One region of the Paenibacillus rhizovicinus genome, then DNA from elsewhere that is predicted to be linked to it. Evidence: riboswitches for the same ligand, from Rfam matches in the RefSeq annotation. Region 1 holds a riboswitch; each other region holds the start of a gene.
The links. A riboswitch is a leader RNA that binds a small molecule or an ion and turns the genes downstream of it on or off. The one in region 1 is predicted to bind ZMP and ZTP.

Region 1 (9,595 bases):
GCACCTTGGACCAGATGCGGACCATCGAGAATCAAGTCGTACAAGCGGCAGGAACGATGGAGGAGCTTAATGCGTCCAACGGCCAAATCGGAAACATCCTCTCGCACATAGCCGACGTTGCCAATCAGACCAACCTGCTTGCGCTGAACGCCTCCATCGAAGCTGCCAGAGCCGGCGAGCACGGCAAAGGCTTCGCCGTCGTCGCGCAGGAAATCCGCAAGCTGGCCGAGCGTTCCAAGCTCTCGTCGGAAGAGATCGCCGGCATTCTTCATGCCATCGGCTCCCGGGCCGAGGAGGTCAGCGCCGCGTTGACGTCGTCCGCCAGACAGGCGCGCATCGGCACCGAGCTGGCCGGTACTTCGGGCGAATCGTTCCGCGCGATTCTGGCATCGGTGAAGGAAGTATCGGAGCAAGTGCAGGAGGTATCCGCCGCTTCCGAGCAAATGTCTGCCTGCAGCGAACAGATTGCCGCATCGCTGGAAGAGTCTGAACGCATCGCCGAAGCGGCTTCCGGCCACTCGCAGCAGGTTGCCGCCGCATCGGAGGAACAGCTGGCTTCCGTAGAGGAAGTCGCAAGCGCGGCCGAGCAGCTGCGCTCGCTCGCCGGCGAACTGAACGAAGGCGTCAGCCGGTTCCGCGTATAACGGCGTACGGCGCGAGCACGCACGATTTTCATAGGAATGCTGCTTCGTTTTCACTATAATGAAGCTGAAGCATAGACAACCTTATACGCCGTTTACCTCTGCATGAACACATGAAATGGAGGAGCTCCTATGGCACAGAATCGACAGGTTTGCATTACGGGTACCGACCGCGGGATCGGGCTCGAATTGGTGAGAGGCTTGCTGCAAGCAGGCTGCACCGTGTACGCGGGCGGCATCGTCAGCCCGAATCCCGAGCTGGAACGGCTGAACGAACAGTTCCCGGGACAGCTTCATGCCTTCCTGCTGGACGTCGGCAGCGACGCCAGCGTACAGGAAGCCGCGGAGTGGATTCGCAGCCTTACGCCGGCGCTCGACATGCTGATCAACAACGCCGCACTGCTCGGGGACACGGAGAAGACGGTGGCGGACGAGCTCGATTTTAGCGAAATGCAGCGGGTCTACGACATCACGGCGCTCGGCGCCATTCGCATGGCCAACGCGCTGCTCGAACCGATCATGAACGGCGGCAAGCTGATCGTGAATATCACCTCGGAAGCCGGAAGCATCGGGAACAGCTATCGCGAGGCCTGGTTCGGCTACTGCATGGCCAAGGCCGCCCTGAACATGGGCTCGACCATCATCCATAACCGCATTCGCGGGGACGGCGGACGCGTGCTGCTGCTCCACCCCGGCTGGGTCAAGACATCGATGAGCGGCACGTGGAATGACTCCGGCACGCATACGCCGCAGCAATCGGCAGCCTTTATTCTGGGCCGGATCGAAGAGCGCCGTAGCGAGCTCCATGACCGGCCGCTATACCTCGAAGCGGATACCGGCAACGAGTTGCCATGGTGAGGAGCGTGCGACAATGAGCGAAATCAACGACAACTCGGAAGCTGCCGGCAGCAGGCAAGCCGGCGATAACGGACAAGCCAACAGGACAACGGGAAACGCCGGCCCGATTCAAGCGCTGCTGCTCGGCGACTTCACGGAAGCCCCTTGGCATCCGCTGGAGCCGGCGCGCGCCGAGATTCAGTCTATTCTAGCTCCTGAATTCCTATTGACCGCGACCGAAGATTACAACGTCTTGAACGAGCTGAACCAAGCGGAATACCCGTTATGCATCTCTTATACGGACTGCTGGAATCGCGCGCTGGCGCCGGAGCAGACCGCAGGCTTGCTTCGTTACGTGGCGGGCGGCGGCGGACTGCTCGTCATTCACAACGGCGTTTCCCTGCAAAGCAGCCCTGAGCTGGCACAGCTGATCGGCGCGCGTTTTACCGGCCATCCTCCTTATCAATCTCTTAACTATCATCCGGTTTACGGACACCATCTGCTGGACGGAGTCGAATCGTTCGCGCTGGACGAGGAGCCGTATCTGTTCGAGCTCGATTCGCTAGCTGCGCGGACGGAGTTCCTGACCTTCGAATTCGAAGGCGAGCGTTATCCTGCGGGATGGGAACGCGCCTACGGACTCGGCAAGCTCGTCTATTTGCAGCCTGGGCATCATGCCCCGTCGTTTAAGCCTGCATCGTATCAGCGGCTTGTGCGCAATTGCGCGCGTTGGGCGTCCGGACGTTAAGCGCGGCATCCGGTCTTTCGCCGGGTCTCCGCATGTACAGAGCCGGATCGGCATGTCATGCGCTTATTGCGCCTATACGAGCCGGCCAAGGATTGCGCGGCTGCGACACGATTCCCCTGCTCTCTGCATGCATAAAGCCCCCGTTCCCGCTCCTGCGAGTGGAAATGGGGGCTCTTTTTATCTGGTGCATGGCAATAGGCCACGAGAGGCGCGGTGGATCATTCAAGTGATCATTCACATTCAATGGATCATTCATATTCAATGGATCATTCACATTCAAATTCGGCGGACAGGAGATCCGTTATTCGCGCATTTCTGCCCCATTTTAGCTTTTGGCGGACTCGGGAGACGCTATACGCCTCAAATCATTACCGATCCAGGCCATCGCCGCCGGATAGCGGAACGCCCGGCCGCTTTGACTTGCCAATAGCCCCAAATCGCCATATTAGCGGATCCTGCGGCCGCGAACGGCGCGACTCAACTTCTTTCTATGCTCCTGCCGCCGCCGTCGTAACGACCACTGTCCGCGGGCCCGGCTCCCAATTGACCGCAATGCCCAGCAGCTTCCCGACATCGCCGATCGGCACGTACAAGCTGCCGTTCAGAATCGTTGGCCCATAAGTCAAAGCAACCTGTTTGCCGTCCTTCACGGCGAAGGCCGAATTCTCGGTAAGGGTGAAAGCGGCTTTCCCGTACGTAATCGTGGTTTGCTTATTCGGCGCGTCATAACTGACTTTCGCCCCGATCTCCTGCATGAGGAATCGCATCGGCACGAACATCCGGTCGTTCAGCGTCATCATGCTCGGCTGGAATTGCTTCGTCTTGCCGTCGATGATCAGGCCGGCCTCCGCTTTCACGAACGCGCCCGTCGGTCCCGTGGCCAGCGGCTTCGTCAGCTCTTCCGGCAGCCGGAACGCATAGAGCTTGCCTTCGGCCTGCACGATCAGCGTGCTGCCCGCGACCTGGAACGGGCCGTAATTCCGAGCTTGCGTCTGGAAGCGGAAAGCCGCTTTGCCCGTCGTCACGTTCAGCGCGTACACCTCGCCGTCCGTCTGACCGACGTACATGCCGGCATTCTTGAAATCCACCCGGCTTGCCGGATTGTCCAAGCCTTCATAGAACAGCGAAGACTGATCCACGAGCTTGCGGGCATGGAAGCCCAGGTTGTCGACGTTCTGGAAGAACACTTTGCCGTTGTAGGGGCCGGCTATGAAACTCCCGCCATCGGTCACGTACCTCGCAACAGCATCCGTGCCGTCGTTCAAGTTATACGAGAACAGTTTGTTGTCCTGCGTCAGAATATAAACGTCATTGCCGTCGACCGTCACGTATTTCGGAGCTTGGTACATCGCGGGCAGCGCCGTGCTGACCGCGACGAACGGCTTGCTGCCGGTTACTTTGCCCGTCTTGGCGCTGACGATATCGATCGTCGCCACATAGGCGGATTCGTCGGTATGCGGCCAGTCGTTATTGAAGTACAGCGTATCTCCGTCCGCCTTCAGCAGCTTGTCGTGGCTGCCCTCCAGCTTCCACAGCGTCTTGCCCGTCGCCTTGTCGATGGCATAGAACGTGTTCACCGTGATCGCGCCCGACTCGAAGGTGCCGACAAGCAGCATGCTGCCGAGAATGGTCATTCCGTTATGGCCGACCGCATCGCTCCCGGCTGTCCAATTCAATTTGCCAGTCGCCAAATTAATCGATGCCAGCCCGCTGTTCGATGACGCGTACAGCGTAGAGCCGTCCGCCTTGAGCGAGACGAGCTGCTTCTCTTTCGACTGATAGATGCGGGTGCCCGAGCCCGTCGACGGATTCACCTTATACACGCTGCCATCGGCGCTGCCCGCATAGACGAAGCTCCCGGCAATGACGGCCGAGCCCGGCAGCAGCTTGGCGCCGAACGACCACAGCGTCTTGCCGGAAGCGATGCTCCGCGCAACGAGTGCGCCGCTCTTGATGTAATAGAGATTGGTCTCGCCCACGGCGGGCGGATATTGGATGCGTTCCGTGCCGGAAGGGAGATCAAGCTCCGCGCTCCAGAGCGCCTTGGCCGTCGGTACTTTATTTTCGAAGCCGTAGTTCGTCTCCAGGCTGTAGCTCGGCTCGCTGCCGTATTGCGCGGAAGCCGTGCCTCCGGCCCCTAGCGATGCGGCGACCAGCCCGGCTGCAAGCACGCCGAGCAAGGAATGTTTAAATTTGCGCATAAGGATAAGCCTCCTTCGGAATTCGACTGCTGTCCACTCCTAGACGGGCAGCCGTTCCGAAAGGTTTCATCTCTTCCCGGGAAAATCCGGCTTCCAGCGTTCATGACAGCGCAAAGAAGCCAGCTTGAACCCCATCGGGAACAAGCCGGCTTCTGACCTTTGCAGCTCTCCTGCTTCTTAACCCCCGAACTTCTCCGCCGCGTCCACCGTATGCTTCAGCAGCGTCGCGATCGTTACCGGGCCGACGCCTGCCGGCACAGGCGTGATCGCGGAAGCATTCGCCATGCACGCCTCGTAATCTACATCGCCGACATTGCCGGGATTATATCCGGCGTCCAGCACGACGGCACCGGGCTTAATCCAGTCGCCCTGCACGAATTTCGGCTTGCCTACGGCAGCGACGACGATGTCCGCAAGACGGACGATGGAGGCGAGATCCTCCGTTCTGGAATGGCAGGTCGTCACCGTCGCGTCCGCGTTCAGCAGCATGGCGGAGACGGGCTTGCCGAGAATGGGACTTCTGCCGATGACGACGGCATGACGGCCCCGGATCGGAAGCTTGTAATGCGCCAATATCGCCATAATCGCCGCCGGCGTGCAGGATGGATAATCCGCGAAGCCGAAGGCGTTCTGCGCGAAGCCGAGCGTGGTCACGCCATCGACGTCCTTCTCGATCGCGATCGCCTCGAACGCCGCGCGCTCGTCGATCCCGTGCGGCACCGGATGCTGCAGCAGAATGCCGTGCACCGACTTGTCGTCGTTCAGTTTACGAATGGCGGCAATGAGCTCCTCCGTCGTCGTGCTCGCCGGCAGCTCCACGCGAATCGACGAGATGCCAAGCCGCTTGCACGCATTGCCTTTCATCCTGACGTACGTGGCGGAGGAAGGGTCCCCGCCGACCAGAATCGTAGCCAGACACGGCGTGATCCCCCGCTCCGCCAGCCTTGCGATGCGCGCTTCCAGCTGTTCCTTGATGCCGGCCGCGACCGCGTTTCCGTCCAAAATAAGCTTTTCCGCATGAGACATGTTCCATCATCCTTTCGGTTGTACGCTGCTAGAAAAACAGAAAGAGGCAAGGGAATATTGCTCCCTTACCTCTGCCCAGGCGTACGGCCGTATGAACGATGTGCTCCCCCGCGGTTCGCCGCGTTACGCCAGTCACACTCGCTATTGAATCGTTGGTAGTATTATACGCCAAGCCGTCCGTTCGGGCAACTGCCCGCCGTGCCTTGCGCTGCCCTCGCGCCGCTCCCTTACACCGTGAACGTCACCATTCGCGCATACGCATCCCGGTGCATGTATGCCTGTGCCAGCTCGGTTTTGTTCGATTGCAGGAACATGCGCACGAGCGAGCTGCTCGTCTGCGTGTCTTTCACGTACGGCGACAGGTAGACGGTGTCCGCCTTCGTCGTGCTGCGCATGTATTGCTCCAGCTGCAGCTCGTATTCAAGGTCCGTGGAATTGCGGATGCCCCGAATAACGGCTTTCACGTCGTTCGCGTTCACGTAATCCGCCACGATGCCCTCGAACGGCACGACGACCGTATTGCTCATATGCGCGATCGACAGCTGCACGAGCTCGGTGCGCTGCGCGATGTCGAAGTAATGCTTCTTGCTGCGGTTGTTCGCAATAATGACATGGACCTCGTCGAACAGGCTGCATGCCCGCTCAATGACCGAAATATGCCCCAGCGTGATGGGATCGAAGCTTCCCGCATAGACGACTTTCATCCCTGTTCCTCGCTCGGCACGACGGCATCGCGGATCTGCTCGAAGGTGAGCGGCGTGTAATCCCAATGCTCCACGCTGACGTTGAAGTAATTGACGCTCTCGTATTTCTGCCCATGGATATGCCCGTGCACGTTGACGTAAGGCATATGCTTGTTCATGTACATCGGCTCGTGCGAGAGGAAGAAGAAGTCCTTGTAGATGACCGGATGCTCGCTCACCTCGTCGAAGCCGACGTCCAGCCACCATTGGCGCGAGCGGCCCCGGTCGTGATTGCCGAGAATGAGATGCTTGTAGCCGTTGAGCCGCGATACGATGGCCGCCGTCTTGTCCCGGTTCAGAAACGAGAAATCGCCGAGATGAAACACCTTGTCGTCCTTGCCGACGACCGCATTCCATCGCTCGATCATCGTTTCGTTCATCTCGTCGACGTTCGAGAACGGCCGCGTTTCAAAATCGATAATATGCTTATGGCCGAAATGATGGTCGGATATGAAAAATACCTTTTGCAAGAGAGAACACGCTCCTTGGATGTACGCTGCCGCTAAGCTTCTGCTCGTACGTACGTTTCTACAGTACGTTACTCGCTGTCCGTAATGGTCGCCAGCAAATCCGCGCGCAGCGGAGTGAACGTTTCGACGACGACCGTATCTTCCAGCGCCGTCACCTCATGCACCGCGTCGCCGGGAATGACGAACTGCTCTCCCGCTTCGGCCACCGAGAATTCACCGTTCATCTCCAGCTGCAGCCTGCCGCTGACGACGTACGACAGCTGCTCGTGCGGATGCGAATGCGCTTTTCCGATCGCGCCGGACTTCATCGTTACCATCATGCTCATGATCGTCTTGCCCGGCTTGAAAATCTTCCGTTCGACGCCGGGACCCGACGTATGCCATTCCTCAAAACGCGGCATTATGCCCCACCTCCTGGTATAAGTAACACTTTCGATACATGGCCCGGCTGCTTCAGCAGCGTCTCGAACCAGCGGCCGCCTTCCTCAAGCGGCGCTTCGATCACGCCCTCGGCAAGCCCGATGCGTCCTTCTTCGATCCACTTGAGCGCCGTCCGGAAGTTCGTGGCGGAGTAGGCAAAAGCGCCCGTCATCGTCACTTCGTTCCGAATCGCGATATTGATCGGCAGCGTCGATTCTTCCTCGTGCAGCCCCGTGAACACGGTGCGTCCGCCGCCTTTGCAGGCAAGCACGCACTGCTTGCGCGTCGCGCCCGAGCCAACCGCGTCGATGGCGGCGTTAACGCCCGCTCCGCCGGTCAGCCGTTTCACTTCTTCCAGCGTATCGACGCCTGCTCCCGGACAGACGATATGCCTCGCGCCGAGCTTGGAGGCGATCTGCAATCGGTCCGCGTTCATGTCGACGGCGATCACGTCCTGCACGCCATGCTGGCGCACCGCTTGCAGCGCGAGCAGCCCGATCGGTCCCATGCCGACGATCAGCACCGTATCCGACGGTTTGAGCGCCGCCAGCTCCGCCGCGCGGATCGCGCAGGCGGCAGGCTCCGTCATGGCCGCTTGCTGCAGCGTGATCGAATCCGGCACGGCGTATACGAACGCCGCCGGGATCTTGACATACTCCGCGTTGCTGCCGGGCAGCGCGGCGGACAACAGCTTACGAGAGGCGCACAGCTGCTGCCTGCCTGTCGCGCAAGGTTCGCATTGTCCGCAAGTCACCAGCGGATTAGCCGTGACGCGCTGGCCGATCCGCCAGCGGCCCTCCGCTTCGGCCCGGCTGCCGATCTCCGCAATCGTGCCGGAGAACTCGTGGCCGAAGATAAGCGGCGGCTTGCGGAGCGAGTTCCGCCCTAAATATCCGCTGAGCTCCGATCCGCAAATCCCGGAGTACGCGACGCGGATCAGAATCTCGTCTTCGCCGGGTACGGGCTTGTCCGTTTCCCTGATGGCCATTTCTTGCGGTCCTTCATAGATGAGCGCCTGCATGTAATGATCTCCCCTCGACGATTCGATTCGTGCGGTTCGGTTCATTTGTGCATGATCCCTGTTGGCTTCAAACCCATATTGTGCATAATCGTTCAATGATTCCATGGTAGCATTCCGCGGGGAATCTAGAAAGTCCCAAACCCGTTTCGCAACAACTTATAGTGATGATACGTCTCGCCGTCGATCGCGATGTCGCCGACCGGCTGGAAGCCGCATTTGACGATGACCCGGTTGGACGCCGCGTTATGCGTGAGGGCGATGGCGTTCAATTCCTCCGCCAGTCCCTGTCCGAACAGATACCCGATCATGCCGGAAGCCGCTTGCGTCGCGTAGCCTTTGCCGCTGTATGCGGCGGAAATGCCGTACATGATCTCCCGGTTCGGCGGCGGCAGCTCCTCCTTGACGGACGTGCAGACCCAGCCGATGAAGGCGCCCGTCTCTCTCAACGCCATGACCAGTCTCAGCTGCCGATCCCCGATCTCCCTGCCCTCCCGAACGGCTTCAAGGAATCGTTCATTGCCCGGAATTTCGTAATTGATCAGCCAATCCGCGCGAATATCCTTAGAATCGGCGTTCCAGCCAGGCAAGTAACGGACGATCTCCGGCTCATGCGTGATCGCGTGAAAGTCATCCAAATCCTCGGGCCGAAAAAGCCGCAATACAATGTCTTCGCACGGAATGCTGAATTCGTTCATGGATCCTCCGATCTTGATCTTTAGCAGCCCCTTCACTAGTCGAATACGTATAATTTACCATGAAATAACAAACCGGGGTAAGACGAAACATTGCCGCCGAAGGCGAAAACCCGTGCACGTCCGTTGATTCCGAGCCGCGATAAGACTCACGGCATGCATGCGGATACAATAAAAATAGTGTAAGCGGAACCAATGCATTTCATAAATCTGACATCAGTGTGGTAAAGTTTAAATAGAGAATATCGGAATAAGGAGGAAGCACGACAATGAAGGAGCGCATATTCGAGCTTCGGTGCAAGGATGGATCGCGGCGGTACGCGGCGGAATGGGAAGCGGAGGAATCGCGGGACGTTCACGCCGTCATTGCCCTCGTGCACGGCATGGGCGAGCATATCGGCCGCTACCGGCATGTCGCCGAAATGTTCACGCATGCGGGATACGCCGTCTTCGGCTTCGACCAGGTCGGTCACGGCCAAACCGCAGGCAAGCGCGGGCACACCAAATCGTATCCGGCTTTGATGGACGGCATCGACGCGATGCTGGCCGAAGCCGCTGCACGGTTTCCCGGGACGCCCGTGTTTCTGTACGGACACAGCATGGGCGGCAACGTCACGCTGAATTACGTCCTGCGGCGCAAGCCGGATGTTGCCGGCGTCATCGTAACAGGCCCTTGGCTGCGGCTCGCCTTTAATCCGCCGCCGCTCCAGCTGATCATCGCGCGTGTCGTGAACCGGCTGTTTCCGGCGTATACGAACGACAGGCCGATGGTCGGCGACCATTTGACCTCCGATCC
Region 2 (9,595 bases), 570 kb from region 1:
TTCTCTATAATGCTACCGCAGGCAGAGCCGGCGCCCGCAAAACCTGCGCTGCTGCGAGCAAACGCGGTTTTGTTTCGCGCGGGGACGCGTATGGTATAATAGAAATAAAAAGAAGCTATTCTTGCAGAATCCGGAGACGAGAAATTGAACCTACCTATACGAAATACAAACCACTGGCGCGTGGACGGTCATGCGCCGGATCGAGAGCAATTGAAGGCGGCGGCGGAGCTGTTGAAAGCGGGAGGCACCGTCGCTTTTCCGACGGAGACCGTATACGGGCTTGGCGCCGACGCGCGCCGCACGGAGGCGGTGGAACGGATTTTCGAGGCCAAGGGCAGGCCCTCGGACAATCCGCTTATCGTCCATATCGCGGAGCGGGAGCAGCTTGAAGCGTTGACGCTGCCGCTCGAAGGGGAAGGCGCCGGGGCGTTGGCCGGCCGGCTAATGGACCGCTTCTGGCCGGGGCCGCTCACGATCGTGCTGCCGGTCAGGCCGGGCGCCGTGTCGCCGCGCGTCACCGCCGGCCTGGATACGGTCGCGGTGCGGATGCCCGCGCATCCCGTCGCGCTGGCGCTGATCGCGCAATCGGGCTGCCCGCTTGCCGCGCCGAGCGCGAACCGTTCGGGCCGCCCGAGCCCGACGCTGGCGGCCCACGTGGAGGGCGACCTGAACGGACGCATCGACGGCATCGTCGACGGCGGCGCCGCGGGCGTCGGCTTGGAATCTACCGTCGTCGAGGTGGTCGACGGCGGTACGGTACGCATTCTGCGCCCGGGCGGAGTAACCGCCGAAGCGCTGGAGGATGCCGGCGCGGCGGTCGTCTATGACGCCGTCGCCGCGCCCGAGGCCGCGGAAGACGCGGCGGCCGGGCAGGCTCCGCGCTCGCCCGGCATGAAATACGCGCATTATGCGCCGCAAGGGCATATGCAGCTGGTCAAAGGCGAGCCGGACGCGGTCGCCGCCTGGATCGGGGCGGCCGTCCGCGCGGCGCGGGAGAGCGGCGAGCGGACGGGCGTGCTCGCCTTTGCCGAGCATGCCGCTCGGTACGACGCCGACTGCGTGCTCGTCGTCGGCAGCCTGGCGCGGCTCGATACCGCCGCGCACGGCTTGTACGCCTCGCTGCGCGAGTTCGATGCGCAGGGCGTGCAGCGCATCTGGGCCGAGACGTGCCCCGAGCAAGGCATCGGGCACGCGCTCATGAACCGCCTGGCCAAGGCTGCCGGCCACGCGGTCGTCCACGTCTAGCGCGGCGGCAGAACCCGCCGCGCGTGCGCCGCATTCACGCAGCACACGCTCTCACAGCATGCTCTTGCAGCGAGCTCACGCGGCATGCTCTCGCAGCATGCTCTTGCAGCGAGCTCACGCGGCATGCTCTCGCAGCAAGCTCACGCGGCACAAGCTCACGCAGTCCGCATTCGCAGTCCGCATTCGCAGTCCGCATTCGCAGTCCGCATTCGCAGTCCGCATTCGCAGTCCGCATTCGCAGTCCGCTCACACAGCAAGTTAACGCGGCACGCTCAACCAGCACGCGCTCACGCACCCACTCCCGCCCCGCCATCCCGCCCGTTGGTCATCTTTCCCATCTTGTCCGCATATGCTTGGATGAGATGATGGACAGGGAGTGGATCGGATGGTGGAGGCAGGCATGCATGCCGGACAGCTGCTAACGCTGGTTATTATCGCGTTGGCGCTCGGGATGGACGCTTTTTCGCTGGGCGTGGGCATCGGGCTTAAGGGCATTCGGCTATTGGATATTTTCAAATTGAGCGCATTGATCGCGCTTTTTCATATCCTGATGCCGATTATGGGGATTTTCACCGGACAATACGTCGGCTCGCTGCTAGGCGGCGTGGCGACTTCGGTTGCGGGCGGGCTGCTCCTGCTGCTCGGCGGCCATATGATCTATAGCTCGCTCCGAGGCGACGCGGTGACGTCCATTAACCACCGCAGCGCTTGGGGCATGCTGATCTTCGCGCTCAGCGTCAGCATCGACTCCTTCTCGGTCGGGCTGTCGCTTGGCATGTTCGCCGTGGATATGCTGCTCGCGGTGCTGCTATTCGGGGTGGCCGGCGGATGCATGTCCATCGCCGGGCTCATGATCGGCCGCAAGGTCAGATCCAGCTTCGGCGAATATGGAGAAGCCATTGGCGGCGTCATTTTATTTACGTTCGGGCTGCTTATAATATTCTGACACCGTATCTTGATCATCACCCTAGGAGGTTTTTCGCATGAAACGGATCTTGTTCGTATGTACAGGCAATACCTGCCGCTCGCCGATGGCGGAAGCGATGCTCCGGGCGATGGCGCAGGAACGCGGCATGGCCTTGGAAGTGCGTTCGGCCGGCGTATCGACCGTCGACGGTCTGCCGGTCTCGGCGAATGCGCAGTCCGTGCTTCGGCGCCGCAGCATTCAGCACAACAACGGCTCCACGGCGCTCGATAACGGCTCCGTGACTTGGGCCGATCTCATATTGACGATGACCGCCGGCCATAAAGGCAATCTGCTGCAGCGCTTTCCGAGCGCCGTGGACAAGACGTATACGCTGCTGGAGTATGCCCATCGCGACGAAGAAGGCGAGCGGCGCATTGCGGAGTTGGAAAGCCTCTACACGGATTTCCAGATGAAGCAGGCGCTCGGCGGACAATTGACGGAAGAGGAACGCGGCAGGCTGCTGGAGCTGGAAGCTGCCATTCCGAGCTTCGATATTGCTGACCCTTTCGGCGGCTCGCTGCAGATTTACGAAGACAGCGCGGCCGAGATCGAAGCGGCTCTTCGCAAGCTGCTCGACCGCCTGCAGCATCGCAAATAACGGCGAGCCTTATGCGGGGGAGAAGCTTGCTGCGCCGCTTAGCGGGCGTCAGCCGTTTCTTCTTAATTCCATTGATTTTGCCGGCGCGATCCGGTATGATAAAAGCAATTAAAGACGGTTTCCGATGTAACTGGCGACGAAAGTGGGTCCAACCACGGTGGAGCATCGGATCATACGGCCGGTCGCCTGGGCAAAGAGCAGCGTGCGTAAGCATGCTCGCTCTTTTTTCGTCTTTTCCGGCGAAATCAGGTATACTAAGACCATTGTGAATCGACAATTTCCGCCATCGCGCGGTTTCAAATGGGAGGTATAGGCAAGTATGAAAATCGCCATCGGAGCAGACCATGGGGGCTACAGCCTGAAAGAAATCGTCGTCCCCTTCATTCAATCGCTCGGCCATGAAGTCGAGGACGTCGGCTGTGACTGCGAGCAGTCCGTCGACTATCCGGATTATGCGCTTCCGGTATGTGAGCTTGTCGCGGAAGGGAAAGCGGATCGCGGCATTCTCATTTGCGGCACCGGCATCGGCATGTCGATCGCGGCCAACAAAGTGACCGGCATCCGCTGCGCGCTCGTGCATGACATGTTCTCGGCGCAAGCGACGCGGGATCATAACGACACGAACGTGCTGGCCATGGGCGAACGCGTCATCGGACCCGGCATCGCGCAGGAAATCATTCGCATCTGGCTGGAAACGCCGTTTTCGAACGGCGAGCGCCATGTCGGCCGCTTGAGCAAGGTGCAGCGGATCGAAGCGAAATACGCGCAGCCGGTTCACGCGGAATAAGGAGCGGATACCGTGAGCGAAACGGGAACGGCATGGAATTCGGCGCAGCTGGCTAAGGACGTGGAGACGGTAGTCCGCGAGTTGGCGGAAGCCGCAAGCTTGCGTCAAGGACAGCTGCTCGTCATCGGCGTCTCCACGAGCGAGGTGCTGGGCGAGCGGATCGGCACATCCGGCACGCCGGAGACGGCGGAGGCGATTTATGCCGGCATCGAAGCGGTCCGGCGCGACGTTGGGTTTTATCCCGTGTTTCAATGCTGCGAGCATTTGAACCGGGCACTCGTTATCGAACGGGAGGCGGCGGAACGGTACGGGCTCGAGCTCGTCTCGGCCGTCCCCGTGCGCAAGGCCGGCGGCTCCATGGCGGCGCATGCGTTCCGTGCGCTGTCGGATGCTTGTCTTGTCGAAACGGTGCAGGCGCATGCCGGCATCGATATCGGCGATACGTTTATCGGCATGCATTTGAAGCGCGTGGCCGTCCCCGTGCGGCCGTCGATCCGGTCCATCGGGTCGGCTCATCTGACGATGGCGTTCACGCGTCCGAAGCTGATCGGCGGCGAACGCGCGGTCTATGCCCTCGATTCGAAGGCGGATGCCGCGAACGGCAATTGCGACTAACCATTTTGAATAAGCGCAGGTTTTCGATGCCGTATGTTGACTAGTACGTAAACGCTTCGCACGGAACTGCGTTAAATAAACTTTAGGAGGATATACAATCATGGAAAACCTACGTAAGCAAGATCCTGAAATTCTGAAAGCAATGGGCCTGGAGCTGCAGCGCCAGCGCGACAACATCGAGCTGATCGCATCCGAGAACATCGTGTCCGAAGCGGTTCTTGAAGCAATGGGCTCCGTTCTGACGAACAAATACGCGGAAGGCTACCCGGGCAAACGTTACTATGGCGGCTGCGAGCACGTGGATATCGCGGAAGATATCGCACGCAACCGTGCGAAGGAACTGTTCGGCGCCGAGCACGCGAACGTACAGCCGCATTCCGGCGCGCAAGCGAACATGGCGGTTTACTTGGCTGCGTTGAACCCTGGCGACACGGTGCTGGGCATGAACCTTGCGCACGGCGGCCACTTGACGCACGGCAGCCCGGTTAACGCATCCGGCCTCCTTTACAATTTCGTTCCTTACGGCGTTAGCGAAGATACGTTCACGATCGATTATGCGGAAGTCCGCAAGCTGGCGTTCAAGCACCGTCCGCGCATGATCGTTGCAGGCGCGTCCGCTTACCCGCGCATCATCGATTTCGAAGAGCTCGGCAAAATCGCGAACGACGTAGGCGCGCTGCTCTTCGTCGACATGGCGCATATCGCGGGTCTGGTCGCGGCGGGTCTTCACCCGAGCCCGGTGCCGCATGCGCACTTCGTTACGACGACGACGCACAAAACGCTCCGCGGACCGCGCGGCGGCATGATCCTGTGCCGCAAAGCATGGGCGCAGGCGATCGACAAAGCTGTATTCCCGGGCTCCCAAGGCGGCCCGCTGATGCACATCATCGCTGCCAAAGCGGTGGCTTTCGGCGAAGCGCTTCAGCCTTCGTTCAAGGAATACGGCAAGAACGTGATCGACAACGCGCAAGCGCTGGCTGAAGCGCTGATCGCGCAAGGCATCAACATCGTATCCGGCGGCACGGACAACCACCTCATGCTGATCGACCTGCGCAATCTGAACATCACGGGGAAAGACGCGGAGCATGTATTGGATTCCGTTCAAATCACCGTTAACAAAAACGCTATCCCGTTCGATCCTACGAGCCCGTTCATCACGAGCGGCATCCGTATCGGTACGCCGGCGGCAACATCCCGCGGCATGGGCGTAGAGGCGATGAAGACGATCGCGGAAGTCATCGCGATGACGCTGAAGAACCCGAAAGACGAAGCCGTGCTGAACAAAGCGCGCGGCATGGTCAGCGACCTTGTATCGCAATACCCGCTGTACCCGGGCATCGCATACTAATCGCCCTTCGTGCTGCAGCCAGCCTATTTCCCGGCGCTGCGCGGAACGCGAACATCCCAATGAAAGCCATCGGCCGCTGCCCCGCGCAGCAGGCCGGTGGCTTTTTCTTGCTCTCGTTCTGCCTCTCGTTCTGCCTCTCGTTCTGCCTCTCGTTCTGCCTCTCGTTCTGCCTCTCGTTCTGCCTCTCGTTCTGCCTCTCGTTCTGCTTCTCGTTCTGTTTCTCGTGATGATGTCGTAACGATTGTGACGGATAATCGGCAGGTGATTGCCGTATTTCGTCGAATCCTTTAACAATCGGCCGTCCATCGGCTGATTATTGAATATGCACACTATGGATCGTGGAGGAGAATCGAACATGAAACTGGGCATCATTGCCGAACCGAAGGCGGAAAGCTTCGATTACGCCGCTGGACTCGGATTGGAATTCTTGGAGTTTTGCATTAACGTCGGCACGCCGGCAGGCGACTTCGCCGCGGTCGTTCCCGAACTGAAAGCAGCCAGCGCCCGCACCGGCGTCGCCGTGGGATCCATCGGCCGCTGGGGCCCGGACCGGATTGCCAAGGACGGCAGCATCGTCGAGGAAGAACTGCAAGCGTCTTATACGCTGATCGACGCCTGCCAAGAGCTGGGCTGTCCGGTATTCGTATGCGGCGCCAACTATATCGAAGAGCGTTCTTACTTCGAGAACGTGCAATCTGCTATCGCTTATTTCGAGCTTCTGCTCGAATATGGACAAGAGCGCGGAGTCCGCATCGCGACCTACAACTGCCATTGGAACAGCTTTATCGTCGACGGGACGGCGTGGAAACTCATTCACGGCCATCTGCCGGAGCTCGGCATTAAGTTCGATCCGTCCCATGCCCGTTATGCGGGACAGGATTATTTGCAAGAGATGACGGACTGGGGACATCGCTTCCTGCACGTGCACATCAAAGGCTCCGTCATCGTGAACGGCAAACGCTTCGACGATCCGCCGGCCGGCCTTGACCAGACCGACTGGGGAACGTTCATGGCCGTGCTGTACGGCGTGGGCTACCAAGGCGGACTGAGCATCGAGCCGCATTCCAACACATGGACGGGAGAGCTTGGCCAGCAAGGCGTCAAGTTTACGGTGGATTACATGAACAGGCTTCTTCTGCGCAGCTAAAGCGCCCCTTCGAACGCGTCTCCTATGGACCGAAAGGCATTTCGTTCCGGGAGGCACAGGCATCCCTTTCCCGGCCAGTTGGCGCGAAATGCGCCGGCCTGCCGGTAAGGGATGCTTTTTTTTGACAATCAAACGTTAATTTTTCCTCAAAAACCGCATGCCGCCTGCAAGGCGCATGCTATGATGGAGGTACATATTTCGGAAGGCGGTGAGGCCGCATGTTTTTCTTTATGGCAATGATCGTTATCATCACCTTCTTCGTTTTGTCGAACCTGATGAAGTCCAGGAACGGCAGTCCATCGCAGCGCGGAGGAAGAGGCGGTCCGCGCATCAGCCGTCCCGCTGCGCTGCTCCCTGCGCCTCCCGAATGCCTCGGCGTTCCGGCCGGACATCCCGTGCGGCCTGCGGCAGAGCGCTTGGAGGAGGCTTTGACGCCGGATTTCGAGGCGCGCGTCAAGGATCGGGTGCTTCGTCTTGCGCCGAGCATGCGGGAAGGCGAATGGCAGTGGCGCTGGTTCGAGCTGAAGCGGTATTTTCTCTTATGCGGCGTGCTTCGCGGCGTGCCGATGTACAGCGCCCAGGTCGACGATGTCTGGCATGAAATGCTCATGTTCACGCGGGAATACGAACAGTTCTGCAGGCAGTTTTGCGGAAGCCTTATCCATCACGCGCCGCATACGGCGGATGCACAGCCGGATCGAGGCGCGCGCGCGTGGTTCGATTGGGTGTACGGCGAGCTGTTTCTGCCCGTGTTCGGAAGCGCGCGGTTGTGGGGCTCCTTCTATCGGACGCCGATGCCGCGCGAACTGATGCATGAGCTTGCGACCGGCAGCGCGGAGGAGCTGCGCGGCAGACGTTTCAATACGGGCGCGGCCGCGTTGTTTCCCGACTTGGCGGCGACCGTCGATTACTTGATCGAACGCGGCCGGAGCCTGGCTTCCTCGCGAAGCGCCCCGCAGACCGATAACGATGGCGATCTGTCCTCGACGATGCTCATGACGGGAATAATGTCGGGGGCGTTCTTCTACTCTTCGTGGGGTCCCGAAGAAAACTTCCAGTCGCAGATGGATGCCTATCAGCCAGAGGAAGAGCCGAGAGAGAACAACAACAACAGCGGATGCAGCGGTACTTATGCCTGCAGCGGCGACAACGGTACGGACGGAAACGGAGGGGACGGATCCTCCTGCAGCGGAAGCGACGGGGGAGGAGACAGCGGTTCTTCCTGCGGGGGAGGCTCATCCTGCGGTTCCTCCTGCGGCGGGGGAGGCGGCGATTAACGCTCGTTGACCGGTGCATCGGCCCAATTGGCGTTAGCCATGCATGCGCATTCTTCAATTGCAAGAAATCGGCGCGTTCGGGCATACTTTGGAGTAGGGTTTTTTCGTTGCCGTACGGATGTGCACAATGAAGCGCCGAATGCTATACTATTCAGTTGAAGAAGATTTTCGGGAGGTTGAACTAATGGGCACTCTTACAATCTGTGACCATCCGCTTATTCAGCATAAGCTGACGTATATTCGTGATAAAGAGACGAAGACAAAGGATTTTCGCGAACTCGTGGACGAAATCGCGACGATGATGGCCTACGAGATTACGCGTGATTTACCGCTTGAGACGGTTAACGTGAAGACTCCGATCGTTGAAGCGCCGAGCAAGGTGATTTCCGGCCGCATGCTGGGGCTGATTCCGATCCTGCGCGCGGGCCTCGGCATGGTCGAAGGGATGCTGAAGCTGATTCCGGCCGCGAAAGTCGGCCATATCGGCCTGTTCCGCAACCCTGAGACGCTGCAGCCCGTAGAATACTATGTTAACCTGCCTGCGGACGCGACGGAACGGCTGCTGATCGTCGTCGACCCGATGCTGGCAACGGGCGGTTCGGCCATATCGGCGATCAATTCGCTGAAAACGCGCGGCTGCACCCAGATCAAGCTGATGTGCCTGATCGCTGCGCCGGAAGGCGTAAAAGCCGTCCAAGAGGCGCACCCGGACGTTGATATTTACTTGGCTTCGCTCGACAGCCATCTCAACGATCACGGATATATCGTACCGGGGCTCGGCGATGCCGGCGACCGCATGTTCGGAACCAAATAATTAGGAGTGACTCCATTGGCGAAGTTGAAAGTAATGACGATATTCGGCACAAGGCCGGAAGCAGTGAAAATGGCTCCCCTCGTGCTGGAGCTGCAGAAGCATCCCGAAGAGATCGAATCCATCGTCTGCGTGACCGCGCAGCACCGGCAAATGCTCGACCAAGTGCTCGATTTCTTCAAAATCACGCCGGACTACGATCTCAACGTGATGAAAGACCGGCAAACGCTGACCGAAACGACGATGCGCGTGCTGGAAGGACTGGAGCCCGTGCTTCGCGAGTCGAAGCCCGACATCGTGCTCGTTCACGGCGACACGCTGACTTGCTTCTTGGGCAGCTACGCGGCTTTCCTGCAGCAGATACCGGTCGGACACGTGGAAGCGGGACTGCGGACATGGAACAAAATGTCGCCGTATCCCGAAGAGATGAACCGGCAGCTGGTCGGCGTCCTCGCGGACGTTCACTTTGCGCCGACCGATTGGTCCGCCAACAATCTGCGCAAAGAAAACAAGCCGGAATCTGCCATATACATAACGGGAAATACGGCGACCGACGTGTTCCAATACACGGTGGACAAGTCCTTCACCCATCCCGTGCTCGAATGGGCTGCTGACAAGCGGATGATCTTCATGACGGCTCACCGCCGCGAATCGCTGGGCGAGCCGCACCGCAACATTTTCCGGGCGGTGAAGAGAATCGCCGACGAGTTCGAGGATGTCGCCATCGTCTACGCCGTTCACATGAATCCGGCTGTGCGCGAACCGGCCAACGAGATTCTAGGCAACCACCCGCGAATCAA
Region 3 (9,595 bases), 2.3 Mb from region 1:
GGCTTCCTTTTCGCCAAATCCGTCCCGATATCATCGAGCTGCTTGAAACCGTGCAGGGCATGGGGTTGAAAGTCGGATTGATCAGCAATTGCACGTCCGAAGAAGTGGGAGCTTGGCAAGATTCGGAGCTGGCTCCATACTTCGACGACTGCGTATTCTCCTTCGAGGTCCATTGCAGCAAGCCGGATGCCGCGATATACGCGCTGGCTTGCAGCCGGCTCGAAGTCCTGCCGGAAGAATCCGTATTCGTGGGAGACGGCGGGTCAAACGAGCTGGAAGGCGCTCGACGGGCGGGGCTTCATGCGTGTCATGCCTTCTGGTTTAACACGTATATCGGGAGCGAATTCGTGAAGCTGGCATCGCCGAGCGAAGTCTTGAATGTCTTGCGTGCATGCGTAATCAAGGCAAACTGAGGCTTGCAAAGCCATACGCCAATGCGCTATACTTTCGCTAATCCATCCCGCAATTGAAGGAGATCTCGCCATGCAGACGATTATGCGCAATCCGCTTCATCATCACAAGCAGCGTTAGCACGCCTGTTCATATACAGGGCGGGCTAACGCGTTTCGCGTTGGCCTCCCTGCGGCATACGAACGCGCAGGACCAAGAGGTCCTGCGCGTTTTTTTTATTATTTTCAAACGAAGAAAGGATCGGATGAGGATGCAAAACGTGAAAGGAACCTATGATTATTTCGGCCGGGAGCAGGCCATTCGCAAGCAGGTGCAGCAAACGCTGCAGGAGGTTTTCGAGCTGTATGATTTCGACGGCATGGAATCGACGATTCTGAACGAGCTCGATCTGTTGACTTCGAAGTACGCGGGAGGAGAAGAGATTCTGAAGGAAATGTACCAATTGACCGATCAAGGCAGCCGAAGCCTCGGTCTGCGGTATGATCTGACCATTCCGTTCGCGAAAGTGATGGCGCTCAATTCGGGAATCGAGCTTCCGTTCAAGCGCTACGAGATCGGCAAAGTGTTTCGGGACGGTCCCGTGAAACGCGGGCGGCTGCGCGAATTCATGCAATGCGACGCGGATGTCGTCGGCATTCAAGGTCCACAAGCCGAAGCCGAGCTCATGCAGCTGGCTGCGGAAGTATTCGAACGTTTGGAAATTCCGGTTCGGCTCAAGTGGAACAACCGCCGGTTCCTTGGGGAAGTGCTGGAAGCGATCGGGATTCAGCCGGGCATGATGCTCACCGTGATGCTGACGCTCGATAAAGCAGCGAAAATCGGCATCGAGGGAGTAAGGGAGGAGCTCCTGTCCAAAGGCGCGGACGCCGACACCGCGAATGAACTCATCGCCCTCGTCGATCGCGCAAATCCGACTTTCGGGGAGGTTGCAAGCCGATACGGCTTGACGGCGTCGCCCGGAGCGCTCGAAGCGGCGGCGCTTCAGGACCTGATCCAGAAGCTGGGGCTCGATTCGATATGCGAATTCGATCCGTTTCTGTCGCGCGGACTTTCGTTCTACACGGGCACGGTGTACGAATTGTTCGATGCAACGGGAGGCTTCGCTTCCAGCTTGAGCGGCGGAGGCCGGTACGATGCTGTAATCGGGCAGTTGATCGGGAAGGATGAGATTCCTTATCCGACGGTCGGCATTTCGTTCGGCATGGAATCGATCATGGAACTGCTCCGTGATCGGCCGCAGCGGACGGATCGCCGGATCGTCATGGTTATCCCGATCGGCGATACCATTCCCCAAGCGCTTAGAGCCGCAGGCGAACTGCGAAGCAATGGCATCCGCACGCGAGTGGAGACGGCGGGGCGCAAGTTAAAGAAATCGCTGGCGGGCGCTTCGTCTAAAGGCATCCGGTATGTGATTCTGATCGGCGAGAGCGAAGCTGCGGCGAACTGCCTGCGATTGAAGGATATGAACGGGATGACGGAGTCGGTCGTGAGCATGGAAGAAGCGGTTCGGCTGCTTCGGCAAAGCCTGTAATGGGCTCGCATACGAATATCGGCATGCAAACGCGCAGAACGAAGAGGTTATGCGCGTCTTGCCGATATGGTTCGAATCGTTCGGTTGAGCGGAACTATACTTGCTTGTTAAGGTTACCAGCTTGATAGAATGGATAATCGATGATTCCTTGAACGCGTTCGACGAAGCGTTGATCGGTGAGCGATTCAACGAAGTATAATCCGATGTCCAATGAAGTTCCGGCGCCGCCGGACATGAAAATATCGCCGTCCCTCACAATCCGCTCTTGGATTACTTCCGCGCAATACGGACGTAAGAGCTCGTAGGCGGATGGATTCGTTGTTGCCCGCTTTCCAATCAAGAAACCTGCCGCACCGAACAAGAGAGAACCCGTGCAGACAGAAACCTTATAGTTTACGTCTCGCGCGGTTTGGATCCAAGCGATGAACGCTGGATCATGCCGCAATGTTCTTGTTGCCATGCCGCCGGGAATGAAGACAACGTCGTATTGGGATAAATCCGGATAGACATGATGAATCTGAACGGTCATGCCGCGATCGTCCGTGATGAACTCCTTATTGGAGCAAAAGTCCCAAGTTAGATCTTCTACTTTTCCTAGAACGCGTATCCAGGCGACAACCTCATAGAACCCTGCAAAATCCATCGTCGTCATTTGATCGAACATCACGTAAGCCAATTTCATCTTCCCATACCGCCTCTCATCGTAGTGGAAAACAAAAAAAGCACCTGATCTGGAATCAGCTGCTTTGCCCAGGCGAACGGCATATGAGATATGTGCTCCCTCGTGGTACTCCACGTTTCGCCAGTTACACATACCGGAACTTCTTATTTCACTTGTATCAGAAAATTTTAATCATTACAATGATGAAATATGATCGCTATGACAAAAAAACATTAACGGAGGTGCGCCAATCGGTGAAAATCGGGAATCACGAGACGCGGCTGGCAACGTTCGCAGGCGGCTGTTTCTGGTGCATGGTCAAGCCGTTCGATGAATGGCCGGGAATAGAATCGGTCGTTGCCGGCTATACGGGCGGACACACGGAGAATCCCACCTATGCGGAAGTCGGCAGCGAAACGACAGGCCATTACGAGGCGGTGCAAATCGCTTATCAGCCGGCGATCTTCCCGTATGAACGGCTCCTGGACATCTATTGGCAGCAGATCGATCCGACGGACGACGGCGGACAGTTTCAAGACCGCGGCCATTCTTACCGAACGGCGATTTTCGTGCATGACGAACAGCAGCGCGCGCAGGCGGAAGCTTCCAAGCTCGAGCTGCGGAAGAGCGGGCGCTTCAAGCGTCCGATCGTCACGGAGATTCTGAACGCAGGGACGTTCTATCCGGCGGAAGACGAGCATCAGGACTATTATAAGACGCACCGCAGAAACTACAATTTGTACGTGGAAGGCTCGGGAAGAGAAGCATTCGCCAATCGAAGCTGGCGCGGCGAGAAAGATAAAGCTGCGTTGCAGCGCCGATTGACCGAGCTGCAGTTCAAGGTGACGCAGCTGAACGAGGACGAACCGGCCTTCGAGAACGAGTATTGGAACAACGCGCACGAAGGGATTTACGCCGATGTCGTAAATGGCGACGCGCTGTTCAGCACGATCGACCAATTCAATTCCGGCACGGGGTGGCCCAGTTTCAGCAAACCGATCGAAGAAGGCATCGTCCGCAAGGAAGCCGAATTCAGCGGAGGCCAAGTACGAACGATCCTTCGCGCCCGTTTATCGGGTTCGTATTTGGGGCCGTTCATTCAAGACGTTCCATCCGGGACGATGCCGTATTACCGGGTCAATTCCGCATCACTGCGCTTCATTCCGCTTGAGCGGCTGGATGCGGAAGGATACGGGCGGTTTGCGCAAGGATTTGGCGGGAAAGCATGAAGCCGTTGGATCGGTCGCGGTTCGTGCGAAAAGCTTATTCTTCGTAGATCATTTTGCGCGTCATGCCGCCGTCGATCACGAGATTCGTACCCGTTACGAAATCATTGGCCGGATCGGTCAAATAGAGGCAGGCTCTGGCGATATCGTCAGGCTTGCCTACGCGCTGAGCGGGATGCTGAGCATGATCGACGGGCTTCAAGGCATCGTAATCGCCGGTTTCGATCCAACCCGGACTGATGGCATTGACCTGAACGCGGTCCGGTCCGAGCGACACCGCAAGCGCATGGGTCAGCGCCAGAATGCCGCCCTTCGAAGCGGCATAGGCTTCGGAATTCGGCTCGGACATGATGGCCCGAGTAGAGGCGATATTCACGATCGCGCCGCCGCCTCCGGAGCGCATGAGCTTGGCGACTTCCCGTGCGCACAGAAACGTGCCGCGCAAATTCGTATGTATCACATAATCCCACTCGTCGACCGTAAGGTCGTATACGGATTTCCAGGCGCCGAGTCCGGCGTTATTGATCAGCACGTCAAGCTGGCCGACGGTTTGCTGCAGCCAGGCGAAACAGGCTTCAATCGCGGACGGATCGCTTAGGTCCAGCGTGCGGGTTATGACTTCACGGCCTAGTCCGCGCACAACACCGGCAGTCTCTTCCAGCGCGCCGGCATTCCGGTCAACGAGGATGGTTGTCGCGCCTTGCCCGGCATAAGCGAGCGCAAGCCCTTTGCCGATTCCGGCTGCAGCCCCAGTAATCATGACATAACGATTCTCGAAACGCATTATGGCTCGCTCCTTTGGTTTGGAATCTTCGTAATTGCAGCTACTCAAACAGATATACCTTTGCCGGGCTCAAAAGTCAAATGGACAATCACCTATCAAGTCCCGGCGCGAGGTTCAATGAGCTCGCAGCAGCTTAACAAGAGAGGTGGGAGATCGAATGACGGCTGCTCCAATCTTCCGGTTTGAGCGAACGGAATGGAAACTCGAAGAAGAGGCATTAGCCATCGAACCGGCCGTGAATGAAGCGAATGTATACTATGTCCTTACTTCCGGGGGCGGTTTGGTACGTATTCATACTGCCGATCGCTCTCAGACTGTCGTATATACGATTCGTGAAGACGAACTCGATATCTCGAGTCACGTCTCCATTATTCTCTCGCCGCTGAACGACTTTGCTGCGGTCACGCAAACGTACGGCCGGCATGGCGTCGTTATCGATTTGCGCAATCCGAGAGTCAGCATGGCGATCGAACGAGACGACTACCACTCCGAGCAGTCTATTTTCCCGGCGGCATTCTTCGTCGATCAGAGACGGACGCTGTTCATTCATGGGACGAAATGGAATCGGCTGGAACTATCCGATCCATCGGACGGGAAGCTCTTAACGGAGCGGCTTATTCTTGAAAATCGGATGGACGAGGAAACTTTCGTCCGCGCCGAGCATGATTTGGATTATTTTCACGGTCAGCTGCTCGTGTCGCCGGATCAGCGCTGGGTCGCCGACAACGGCTGGGAGTGGCATCCTGCGGGTTCTGTAGTCAGTTGGAATCTCGCAAGCTGGCTCGGCGGCAATCCTTATGAATCCGAAGACGGTCCGAGCCGACGAACGCTCTGGTGGGGGAAATACGAGTGGAATGACGCCATGTGTTGGATCGATGCGCATGCGATCGGTATCGCCGGGCAATTGGATGAGGGCATTTTCGATAAGGAAGATGAACCGGCGTTATACTTCGAACGGCATTTCAGAAGTTACGATGTGCGGGATGGCAAGCTTCTGCAAGCCTTCAAGATTCAGGAAGGGCAAATGTTTTATGACGACAACTGTTTGTTTACATGCTCGGAAGCAGACGGATTCATCGTCTACGATATGACAGGCAACCTACGATATCACGACAAGTCGATGCGCGTCTCCAAGTATCAGTCTGTCTCGAAGACGTTCGCGGGCGTACGCGGTAATACGCTTACGATGTATACGCGCGTTCAAGAGGTGCAATGATGGAAGGATTAGACTGGCATCGTCAGTCTGCATGCACGCGCATCCACGCGCAATCGAATGGAGGAAGGAATTCTTGCAAGACACCGTGAAAAAAATTCAGATCGGACAAATCAATGCCATCAATCGATATCCCATTAAATCGCTCGCCGGAGAGTCGTTGACGAGCTGCGCAATCGAACCGTACGGCTTGCTGGGCGACCGCTGGGGCGCCTTTTACGATGAGACCAAGGAAGGTTGGTCCCGCTTCGTCACGGCACGGAATATTCCGGCGATGATGTCCTATCAAGCGAAATTCATGGATGGCGATATTCGCGTAACGTCACCGGATGGGCGGGAATTCGGCTGGGACGGGCAGCTGCTCGGCGATATCCAGCAGTTAACCGAAACTCCGATCGCCATGTCGCGGTTGAAGGAACCGAATCCGGAAGACCCGCGGCTGATGTCGGTCGACGCGGCGAGCATTCTGCTCGTAACGGATGCCTCGCTGCGCCAATTGGAAGCCCAGTGGGGCAAAGATGTGGATCAACGCAGATTTCGCGGCAATTTCGTCGTGACATTGAACGCCGACGCGCCGCTGGAACCCGAATGGATCGGAAGTCGGTTGACGATCGGCGATGTGAGGCTGCAGGTAGACAGCTTATGCGAACGCTGCGTAATGATTACGATGGATCCGGATACGCTGGATAAGGAGCCGTCTCTATTGAAGAAGGTTCATCAAGAATTCAATACCTGCTTAGGCGCATACGCATCCGTCATTTCGACGGGACAAATTAAGATCGGCGACAAAGTGATCTTGGAATCGTCAGCCACAATCGCTGGGCAAGATAACTGACCAGCGTCTTAACAAGCGTGGAACAAGCAGCAAGCAAATAACAAGGAAGCAACAAGTAAATAACAAGCACAGCAAGCAGCAAGCAACCAAGAATATCCAACTCGTATACCAATCAGCAGCAGCATGGACGATGAAGTCAGTCCGTGTTTGCTGCTATTTTTGTGTGTATAGCCAATGGAACGATAACCTCTTATTGGAGGATGTTCGTCGATGATGCGAATCCGCTGGACCAAGATCGTTGACGGGAGTCGGGAAGCAGGCATATAATGATTTTAGATTTAGTAATTTAGTAAATTAGTAAATCGAATAAAAGCGAAAATTCATCGCTCACATGCTCGCCTTGAAAGGAGAAAACCGATGGAATACGAAGAAAACCATGTACTATCGCCGGATCGGAAGCTGACGGAAGCGGAACAGTCCCTCGTCTGGAAGAAGCCGGCTTCCCATAGAACAAGCGTCGAAGAACGGCGCATCTGCAAGGAAGTGAAGCGTAACTGGCAGCGCGGCGAGATGAAAATCGCCACGATCTTGCTCGAAGGAGATGCCGGGTCCGGCAAAACCCAGCTCGCCAAAGCGCTGTCGGCCGACTTCGGGCTGCCGTATACGAAGGTGACGTGCTTCGCCGATATGGATAAAACCGACGTGATCGGCGCGATTTTGCCTGTGATCGCCTCCGAGAGATTAGCGAAGCTGGCTCCCGAGGATGGGCAGCTTCTGCAAGCCTTGTACGAGAGCGACGGATTTCAAAGCGCGACCCATGTCTTGAGCGCATTGCTGAATATCTCCTCCGAAGAAGCAGCGGTGAAAGCAAAGCGGCTGATGAAGCTTGCCGTGGAGCAAGCGGAAGGGGACACGGTGGAATACCGGTTCTATCCGTCCGAAATCGTCAATGCCTTCCGCAACGGCTACCTGCTGGAAATCCAAGAACCGACCGTGATTCGCGATGCCGCGGTCTTAATGGCGCTCAATTCGGCGCTGGAGCCCGACGGCAGCATCAATCTTCCGACCGAGGTCATCCATCGCCATCCGGATTTCGTCGCGATCATTACGACCAACCGCGGCTATGCGGGGGTCAGACCGCTGAACGAAGCCTTGCGCGATCGCGTGCAGCATACGGAGAAGATGGATTTGCCGGGCAAAGCCGTCATGATTGAGCGGGTTACCGCCAAGACCGGCTATCTGAACACGCGGGTGATGGACGTATTGGCGGATACGATCCTGCTGCTTGACCAAACCGCCAGAGCCCATGCCATCAAAGGCGTCGCCGGGATGCGCTCCTTCTTCTTCTGGACGGATGCGGTCGCTTGCGGCATCGGAGCGAAGGAGTCCTTGTATCATAAAGTAATCTATAAACTGACGACCGATCCCGATGAAATCAAGCTCTTGGAAGAAGCGCTGGAACGGCGCGGGTTATTCGCTGCGCTGGATGCAGCTGAAGCCGATATTGAGGCTGTTCTCGAAGCGGAACGCGGAGAAGAGCGGACGGCGCGAAGCAGCCCGGATGAGGAAGCCATTGAAATCAAATCATGGGGAGCGATTGACAGCCGAGCCGCCGGCTGCCGACAGGGGCGAAGACGGAATCGCGTTGAGGAAGTCCGCCGACAGCGAAGAGGGCGGCACCGGGACTTCCGATGAAACGACGGAAATGGAAAGCTCCGATACGGGAGAGGACGGCGAGCCGCGTTATCATCAAGCCAATCCTGACCCGGTGCCGGATGACGAGCGCAAGTCAAAGCAGCCTGATCAGCCGAATAAGGCTGATCGGTCGAAACTCAATCAGGACGCGCGCGCGGCGGTCGCCGCTTCACTGCACGGACGCGTGAAGCTGATCGTTCACCGGCCCGGCTTCGATGCGGAGAACGAGCGCGAATACGAGCGATTGAGCAGCGAGCTCATGCCGATCGTGCACGAGATCGCGCGCAAGACGCTGCCGCTGCTGGAGCAGGAGCCGACGGCCGAGTTCGCGCGTCACCATGCTTACGGCAGCAAGTTTATGGCCGACAGCGTCGTCTACCGGGACTACAATCATTTTGCCAAGAAGCGTCCGCCGACGGAATCTCCTTCGTTGTCGGTCGCGCTGCGCGTAGACGAGTCCGCCTCGATGGCAGCGTTCGGAAGGCTGGAGGCGGCGAAACGCGCCGTGATCGCCGTCTATGAATTTTGCCGGATGTGCGATATTCCCGTTATGATCTATGGCGATACGGCGGATGTATCCCGGCTCGAGCAAATGTCCGTGTACGCCTATGCCGGCCTGCAGCGAGTTGACGACGCCGACCGGTTCAGGCTGATGAACATCCGCGCGCGCAGCAATAACCGCGACGGCATGGCGCTGCGGATCATGGCGGATCGGCTGGCGGCCTCCCCGCAGAAGACGAAGCTGTTGATCAGCTTGAGCGACGGGCAGCCCAAAGCGATGGAGGACTATACCGGAAGGCTGGCGGTGCAGGATATGAAGCAAACGATATCGGAATACGAACGCAAAGGCGTGACGATTCTGGCGGCTGCAATCGGGCAAGACAAGGAAGTCATCAGCAATATTTACGGCAACGAACGCTATCTCGATATTACGGATTTGCAGGCGCTTCCGGGTAAGCTCGTCGGATTGATTGCCAAATATTTATGATTTGAAACTATGAATGGTAACGAAAGGAGGCAATCGGCATGGACAAGAACAAGCGCAAAGAACTGCTCGAAGCCTACAAGCAAGTGAAAACGTATATGGGCATTATTCAGATCACGAACCGGACAAACGGGAAAATTTACGTCGATGCCTACCCCAACCTGAAGAACAAGTGGACATCGATTCAGGCGCAGCTCAATATGGGGAGGTTCCCGAACGCAGGACTTCAGCAGGAATGGAAGACGCATGGCCCGGATGCTTTCGCATACGAGGTATTGGATCAGAAGGAAGCGGACGACATCGCCGATATTAAG

Region 2: it holds a riboswitch for ZMP and ZTP, as region 1 does, so the genes downstream of both, rpiB (ribose 5-phosphate isomerase B) here and GZH47_RS20570 (bifunctional 5,10-methylenetetrahydrofolate dehydrogenase/5,10-methenyltetrahydrofolate cyclohydrolase) in region 1, are expected to answer to the same signal.
Region 3: it holds a riboswitch for ZMP and ZTP, as region 1 does, so the genes downstream of both, GZH47_RS30725 (DJ-1/PfpI family protein) here and GZH47_RS20570 (bifunctional 5,10-methylenetetrahydrofolate dehydrogenase/5,10-methenyltetrahydrofolate cyclohydrolase) in region 1, are expected to answer to the same signal.

Annotation. Positions count from the first base shown of each region.
Region 1 covers NZ_CP048286.1:4,584,374-4,593,968, reverse strand. Annotated here, with positions in the region: gene GZH47_RS20590 (methyl-accepting chemotaxis protein) at 1-644, shown strand, start outside; gene GZH47_RS20585 (SDR family NAD(P)-dependent oxidoreductase) at 774-1,499, shown strand; gene GZH47_RS20580 (ThuA domain-containing protein) at 1,513-2,226, shown strand; gene GZH47_RS20575 (outer membrane protein assembly factor BamB family protein) at 2,715-4,427, opposite strand; gene GZH47_RS20570 (bifunctional 5,10-methylenetetrahydrofolate dehydrogenase/5,10-methenyltetrahydrofolate cyclohydrolase) at 4,605-5,453, opposite strand; ZMP/ZTP riboswitch at 5,520-5,598, opposite strand; gene coaD (pantetheine-phosphate adenylyltransferase) at 5,681-6,157, opposite strand; gene GZH47_RS20560 (phosphoesterase) at 6,154-6,666, opposite strand; gene GZH47_RS20555 (cupin domain-containing protein) at 6,735-7,067, opposite strand; gene GZH47_RS20550 (zinc-dependent alcohol dehydrogenase) at 7,067-8,152, opposite strand; gene GZH47_RS20545 (GNAT family N-acetyltransferase) at 8,233-8,802, opposite strand; gene GZH47_RS20540 (alpha/beta hydrolase) at 9,069-9,595, shown strand, end outside.
Region 2 covers NZ_CP048286.1:4,015,163-4,024,757, forward strand. Annotated here, with positions in the region: gene GZH47_RS18045 (L-threonylcarbamoyladenylate synthase) at 145-1,245, shown strand; gene GZH47_RS18050 (manganese efflux pump MntP) at 1,631-2,191, shown strand; gene GZH47_RS18055 (low molecular weight protein arginine phosphatase) at 2,229-2,810, shown strand; ZMP/ZTP riboswitch at 2,927-3,009, shown strand; gene rpiB (ribose 5-phosphate isomerase B) at 3,130-3,597, shown strand; gene GZH47_RS18065 (TIGR01440 family protein) at 3,610-4,212, shown strand; gene GZH47_RS18070 (serine hydroxymethyltransferase) at 4,313-5,560, shown strand; gene GZH47_RS18075 (sugar phosphate isomerase/epimerase family protein) at 5,916-6,707, shown strand; gene GZH47_RS18080 (glycine-rich domain-containing protein) at 6,926-7,984, shown strand; gene upp (uracil phosphoribosyltransferase) at 8,169-8,798, shown strand; gene wecB (non-hydrolyzing UDP-N-acetylglucosamine 2-epimerase) at 8,814-9,595, shown strand, end outside.
Region 3 covers NZ_CP048286.1:6,894,560-6,904,154, forward strand. Annotated here, with positions in the region: gene GZH47_RS30715 (HAD family hydrolase) at 1-413, shown strand, start outside; gene GZH47_RS30720 (histidine--tRNA ligase) at 662-1,942, shown strand; gene GZH47_RS30725 (DJ-1/PfpI family protein) at 2,037-2,624, opposite strand; ZMP/ZTP riboswitch at 2,684-2,762, opposite strand; gene msrA (peptide-methionine (S)-S-oxide reductase MsrA) at 2,858-3,832, shown strand; gene GZH47_RS30735 (SDR family NAD(P)-dependent oxidoreductase) at 3,867-4,613, opposite strand; gene GZH47_RS30740 (hypothetical protein) at 4,771-5,829, shown strand; gene GZH47_RS30745 (MOSC domain-containing protein) at 5,903-6,661, shown strand; gene GZH47_RS30750 (AAA family ATPase) at 7,019-8,296, shown strand; gene GZH47_RS30755 (vWA domain-containing protein) at 8,247-9,284, shown strand; gene GZH47_RS30760 (GIY-YIG nuclease family protein) at 9,323-9,595, shown strand, end outside.